2 regions of the Brochothrix thermosphacta DSM 20171 genome follow, and region 2 is predicted to be linked to the other one. Evidence: riboswitches for the same ligand, from Rfam matches in the RefSeq annotation. Region 2 holds a riboswitch; the other holds the start of a gene.
What was found. Region 2 has a riboswitch for S-adenosylmethionine ahead of V6S17_RS03940 (O-acetylhomoserine aminocarboxypropyltransferase/cysteine synthase family protein). Riboswitches for the same ligand answer to the same signal wherever they lie in the genome.
Positions count from the first base shown of each region.

Region 1: linked by a shared signal. The riboswitch ahead of V6S17_RS10990 (MetQ/NlpA family ABC transporter substrate-binding protein) and the one ahead of V6S17_RS03940 (O-acetylhomoserine aminocarboxypropyltransferase/cysteine synthase family protein) in region 2 are both predicted to bind S-adenosylmethionine.

Region 1 is NZ_CP145608.1:2,205,183-2,208,697, reverse strand. Features, by position in the region: gene V6S17_RS10995 (methionine ABC transporter ATP-binding protein) at 1-791, opposite strand, end outside; gene V6S17_RS10990 (MetQ/NlpA family ABC transporter substrate-binding protein) at 819-1,634, opposite strand; SAM riboswitch class I at 1,717-1,828, opposite strand; gene V6S17_RS10985 (DUF2653 family protein) at 2,032-2,886, shown strand; gene V6S17_RS10980 (chromate transporter) at 3,023-3,515, shown strand, end outside.
Region 2 is NZ_CP145608.1:773,845-777,359, reverse strand. Features, by position in the region: gene V6S17_RS03945 (hypothetical protein) at 1-504, opposite strand, end outside; gene V6S17_RS03940 (O-acetylhomoserine aminocarboxypropyltransferase/cysteine synthase family protein) at 597-1,886, opposite strand; SAM riboswitch class I at 1,995-2,095, opposite strand; gene gndA (NADP-dependent phosphogluconate dehydrogenase) at 2,657-3,515, opposite strand, start outside.

The sequences.
Region 1 (3,515 bases), 1.1 Mb from region 2:
ATAAGAACGCCTTCTTCTGGTAAAGTTTGCAAAAATTTAGCAGGCAATTTGTATTTTGCCGAATCTTGAACGAATGTTTTGGTAATAGTTGAACGCGGCTGTGTAAACACATCAACGACAGGCCCTTGTTCTACAATTTGTCCATCTTGCATCACCGCAACACGATCACACAAGCGCTGAATAACACTTAATTCATGCGTGATTAAAAAGATGGTTAGGCCTAGCTCCTGGTTTATTTCTAACAATAAATCAAGGATAGACTCTGTTGTAGTGGGATCAAGTGCACTTGTTGCTTCGTCGCTTAATAAAATTTCTGGTTCATGTGAAAGGGCACGTGCAATCGCTACACGTTGTTTTTGCCCACCAGATAACTGTGCAGGAAAAGCTGACGCTCGATCACTTAAACCAACGATTTCTAAGTATTTCTTAACGCGCTGTTGGATAAGATCTTTTGATAACCCTGCGAGTTTCAATGGAATAGCCACATTATCATATACAGTTGCAGTTGTAAGTAAATTGTAACCTTGAAAAATCATTCCGATTTTTTGACGTGTTTGTTGTAAGTCATTTTTATTTAAATCATTTAGTTTGATACCGTCAACAAAAACTTCACCCTCAGTCGGTGTTTCTAATAGATTGATACAACGTATGAGAGTACTTTTACCAGCGCCACTATAACCAATCACGCCATAAATTTCACCTTTATGAACACTTAAAGAAACGTTATCTAATGCGTTGATTGTTTTTTTACCAACTTTATAATTTTTCGTAATGTTTTTTAATTCAATCATGCCTTACGCCTCCAGTAATACAGTCATTTACCAAGTTGGAACAACCGAACCTTTAAATTGTTTTGCGATAAATTCTTTCACATCATCAGATTGATAATACTTTTTAAGTTTTGCGACAATAGCATCATCTTTATTTTCGGTACGAACAACAAAGTAGTTAGGATATGGGTTTTTAACTAATGGCTCGTGGTAAATAGCATTATCTTTAATGTTAAGCCCAGCACCCATTGCAAAGTTTGTATTAATAGCAGCAACAGCTACTTCACCTAATTGAGCTGGAATTTGTGCAGCGTCAAGTTCAACAATTTGCAAATCAAGTTTATTTTCAACAACATCTTTTTTAGTTGTATTTTCGCCAGCGTTTTTATCAAGTTTAATGATGCCAGCTTTTTCAAAAAGTTGTAACGCACGCAATTCATTTGCAGGATCATTAGGAACAGCGATTTTATCACCTTTTTTGAGATCTTTTAAATCTTTAAGTTTATCTGAGTAGATACCAAGTGGAAATGCTACTGTGCTGAAAGCTTCCGTTATTTTAAAATCTTTTGATTTAACTTGGTTTTTTAAAAAGGGTAAAGTTTGGAAACTATTTGCATCTAATTCCCCTTGATCTAAAGCCGTATTGGGTGTGTTGTAATCACTAAATACTTTAAGTTTCACCGTTACGCCATCTTTTTTAGCAACTTTAGCAACTTCTTGCATGATTTGCTCATGGGGTCCACCCGTTACACCGACTGTAATTCTTTTATCATCAAGTGCTTTGCTACTGTTACCACAAGCAGTTAGAGTGAAAACTGCTACTAAAATAAAGATAAAGCCTACTGATTTTTTGATGTTATGCATAATGATTTCCCCCTAGGATATGTTTTGAAAAAAGATAATAAAAAAAACTTCTCTAAAAGAGAAGTTGGCAGTGGACATACTTCTCTCATCTATCACAATCTATGAAGATTGTGTTGGATTTAGCACCTCATCAAATTAAATTGACAGGTTGCCGGGTTTCATAGGGCCAGTCCCTCCACCACTCTGGATAAGAAATTTATTTAGTTTATTAAACTTTGATAAATATGAGTATAGCTATAAAAAGATAATAAGTCAATCTCTTTCGAATATTCAGTCAATAACAATTTGAAAAAAGTTACTAACTGTGTTTTTGATGATAACGGATACATATCTTTTGAGTCAGGTATAAAAAGATGGTAAAATAAAGTCAGACACAAAGAAATAGAGGGGGAAGATTTTGAAGAAATTAATAAGTATTATGATGGCCGTTGTTATTATGATGTCACCGGTAGGGACACAAGCTATTAACTTTGTCACACCTGATCAATATAAAACAACATCCGTTACAACTGTAAGTGCAAAAATGCGTGGTGGTGGATACCGTTCGAGCAATCGTTCATATAACACTAATAGCAATCGTGTGAAGAGTAACACAAACCGAACAAATACAAATCGTGCCGCTACAAATAAAGCTGTTACAGCGAATAAAGCACAAGCTAAAAGTCGTTTTGGTGGATTCCTAGGTGGGATGATGCTCGGAGGTTTAGCAGGAATGCTATTTGGTGGTATGCTAGCAAATATGGGTGGTTTCGGAAACATCTTGGGAATGATTATTAATGTATTAGCGATTATTATTATTATTCGTTTAGTATTTATGATTATTTCACGTATACGTCAAAATAAAAAAGCGCAAGCAACAGCTGGTGGATACTCAGATAGTCGCCAAATGGATCGTGATCAAGACGTTCAAACTAATTATCAAAATGCTATGGGTGGTGGCGCTGCGACTGCAGAAGCTGAAACTGGTATTGTTTTAGATGAAGATAACATTTCAAACGCGGTAATTGACTTCTTCTCATACGAAAAACAAATTAATATGTATGAAATGCAAGTATCATTAACTTATGATGAGCGACAAGGCTTTGGTGCTGATGTTCTTAATAAATCGGGCAGTGTTATTCAATCACTTGACCATTTCTCATTAGTTCAAGCTATTCGTTACTGGGCAGAGAAAGAAACTGACTTAAATCCTAATATGGGGATTAAACTTAATTTCTCTGAGGATAAAGGTATTACAGCAACTTTAAGCTAAAATAAAGTAAAAGAAAACGTCTCAAATGGATGTAAATATATCCGTTTGTGGCGTTTTTTGAATTCTTTAGATTCCTTTTATTTTAACAATGACAGTGCTAGAATAGACATACGAACAACTGATAGGAGTGCGATGTATGAAACAAAAAGATACAGAGTATAAAGATTTAATGATGATTATGCTACGAACAGGAATATTAGGTTTTGGAGGAGGACCCTCCGTTATGCCGCTATTTCAACATGAGATAGTAGATAAATATAAATGGATGAGTAGTGCAGACTTTGATAACTCGCTTGCGATTGCTAATGTTCTTCCAGGCCCAATCGCAACAAAAGTGGCAGCTTACTTAGGATATGAACGGAAAAAAACTTTAGGCGCAATATGGGCAGTTTTTTGGCATCTATTACCAAGTACAATTGCAATGATTGCTTTATTATCAGCTGCAACAGTATTGAATGACTCACCAATTGTTCAAGGCGTTATCGCTGCAGTAACCCCAGTGGTTGTGGTGATGTTATTACTGATGGGTTATCGTTTTGCTAAGACGGCATATAATGGTTTGGGTATGATATTAACGCTTATAGCATGTGCAGTTGCAGGGATATTACTGTACTATATTCATCCAGCAT
Region 2 (3,515 bases):
TTGTAATTTAGTAATCGCTTCTTCACGTAACTCTGCTTCAACTTCTTGCGCATGTAACACTTGAAATTCCACAGTAACAGCTGGTTCACGTACAACAGTATGAGCGCCACGTTCGTTTAAGTACTGGTCCAATAAACCATTTTCTTCCTCTTCTACAATTAACAAGAGTGCATTTTGGTTTAATGCAAGGTTATTATTAATTGCTTCAACGATCGTTTTATCGTCAATCGACGCACTTCCCATTAATGGACCTAAATCTGGTCCTAATAATGCCCCTAATGGACCGTCAATAATTTCAAAAATCCCACCAATTAAACCTCCGGTGGACCAACTATCATCTGTTTTATCAACGTTGAAGCCATCATATCGAGAAATACCTGTGGCTGTTTTTTTTAGCACAACTGCAGTTAGGACACTAAAACCTGCCATACTGCTGCGTAAATCGGATAATGCATTTTCACTTTCTGTGTTTCGGTTAAAAAGTACCGATACAATATTGATCATAGTCATCATCTCCTCTTCCCTTTCACTATAGGCTTGTTGACAGAAAAATTCAACTGAGAGCTTACAGCATTTTCAAGAAGATGATTCATTGGTTACTTTTGTGTTTTTTCAAGCGCTTGTTCAATATCCCAAAGGATATCATCTATATTTTCTAATCCAATAGAAAGACGTATTAGGTCGGGTGTAATTCCAGCTTTAGCTTGATCTGCTTCTGATAGCTCAGAGTGCGTTGTACTTGCTGGATGAATAACTAATGATTTAGAATCACCAACATTTGCAAGCAATGAAAATAACTTTATGCTATCAATAAATGTTTTTCCAGCTGTCACACCACCTTTAATTCCAAATGTAAAGATTGAACCAGCGCCTTTAGGTAAATATTTTTTCGACAAGTCTTGATAAGGATTTCCGTCTAATTCAGGATAACTCACCCATTCAACAGCAGGATGCTCATTTAAATAGTTTGCCACCGCTCGAGCATTTGACACGTGTCTTTCTACACGCAATGATAAAGATTCTAATCCTTGTAATAAATAAAAGGCACTCTGCGGACTAATTGCTGCTCCAGTATTACGCAATAATTGCACACGCGCTTTGAGAGCAAAGGCTACGTCCGGAACATCAGCATATACTAACCCACTATAACTTTCATCAGGCGTTGTAAAGTCGGGAAACTTACCACTTGCTCGCCAATCAAATTTACCACTGTCTACTAAAATACCGCCTAAGGTTGTCCCGTGACCTCCAATAAATTTAGTTGCAGAGTGTACAACAATATCAGCTCCAAAATCAAACGGGCGAATTAAATAGGGCGTTCCAAATGTGTTATCAATGATAAGTGGAATATCATTTGCATGAGCCACAGCTGCTACAGCTTCAATATCTAACACATTGATACGCGGATTCCCTATTGTTTCAGCAAATATTGCCTTTGTATTAGGTTTAATCGCTGTCTCAAAATTAGTGCTATCATCTGGATCTACAAAACTCACAGTGATTCCTAATTTACTTAACGTTGACTTAAACAATTCGTATGTTCCACCATATAATGTGCTTGCTGCAACAATATGATCACCTGAGTTAGCCACATTTAAAATCGCATAAAAAATAGCTGAAGCGCCCGAAGCAGTTGCCAAAGCAGCTGTCCCACCCTCTAATTGTGCAATTCTCTGTTCAAATACATCTTGTGTTGGGTTCATAATTCGTCCGTATACATTACCTGGCTTACGTAGCTGGAAGAAATCAGCTGCTTCTTCTGCATTTTTGAATACGAACGATGTTGTTTGATAAATTGGAACAGCTCGTGCCCCTGTTGTTGGATCGGGTTCTTGCCCCGCATGGATTTGTAAGGTTTCGAATTGAAACTGATGTTCTTTTGTCATTTTAACCGCTCCTTTTAATGTTATTAATCAAATAACTTATGTAGAGAAGGTGCATTAAATACAAAAAAGCCGTCTCTTCTAAAAGAGGCAGCTTTTTACAATGCTGAACTCTCATCTTTCAGGTTTAAACCTGCAGGAATTAACACCATACGCAAAACGCTGGTTGTCGGGTTTCATAGGGCCTGTCCCTCCACCACTCTAGATAAGAATTAATAAAGATAACGCCAGTCATCTTATTAATCGATTTATTTAATTGTTTCTATCATAACTGATGCTTTATTCGTACGTCAAGTATTTGTTTGAATTTTCAGTTATTTAATCGAAGTGTTCCATTGTGCTTTAAACTAAACTATCGATTGGTACTCACTTAATTTTTAAAAAGGGAATAATACTCATCAGTAGTTAATAATAGCGCTAGCCGTGTTTTTATCTGCTGTTGCAAAAGCCACCTTCCTACTAAATCTCAAAAAAACTCTTCCTGACAAAAAGCGTCAAAAAGAGTTTTTCTACAATATCCCTGCCATTCTACGGGCTATTTTCGTTTTTATTGGATCTGAACGTTTGGTTTTACTTTTATTATTATCCAGTAAAAGCCAAACCACTCCTGCTAAATTTCATAACGCTACAAAAAAATCCACTACTAGACCTGAAATTCAAATCAGAAATAGACATGGATCAGTCTATAACGATTAAAATTTCTAGCCTAAAGAGTAGTGGATGTTTGATAGATTACAATTTATCATTGTTTTACAAGGTAGAATATACTTTTATTATTTTTCTAACCATTCAGTGTGGAATGTACCTTCTTTATCAGTACGTTCATATGTGTGAGCTCCAAAGTAGTCACGTTGTGCTTGAATAAGGTTAGCTGGTAATGTTTCTGTACGGTAACTATCGTAATAAGAAATAGCTGCAGAGAATGTTGGTACTGGAATACCAGCTTTAACTGCTGTTGCTACTACATCACGCAATGCTTCTTGATAGTTGTCAGCGATATCTTTAAAGTATGGATCCAAGAAAAGATTTTTCAATTCTGGTTCTTTACTGAAAGCATCAGTGATTTTTTGTAAGAAACGAGCACGGATGATACAACCTGCACGGAAAAGTTTAGCGATTTCGCCAAAGTTTAAGTCCCAGTTGTTTTCATCTGAAGCCATACGCATTTGAGCAAATCCTTGTGCGTATGATGCAATTTTACTTAGGTAAAGTGCACGACGTACTGCTTCAACAACCGCTTCTTTATCACCTGTAAATGGTGTTTTAGCAGGTCCTGTTAATACTTTACTTGCTGCTACACGTTCTTCTTTCAAAGCTGAAATATAACGTGCAAATACAGATTCAGTAATTAACGGTAATGGTGTTCCTAAATCTAAAGCACTTTGGCTTGTCCATTTACCTGTTCCTTTATTTCCAGCGCGATCCAAGATAACGTCAACTAGCGGCAAACCAGTTTCAGCATCTTTTTTCTTCAAGATATCTTTTGTGATATCAATTAAATAACTATCTAATTCGCCTTGGTTCCAGTCTTCAAATACATCTGCTAATTCATCATGTGAAAGACCTACGTGATGTTTAAGTAGCGCATAAGCTTCTGCAATTAATTGCATGTCGCCATACTCGATACCATTA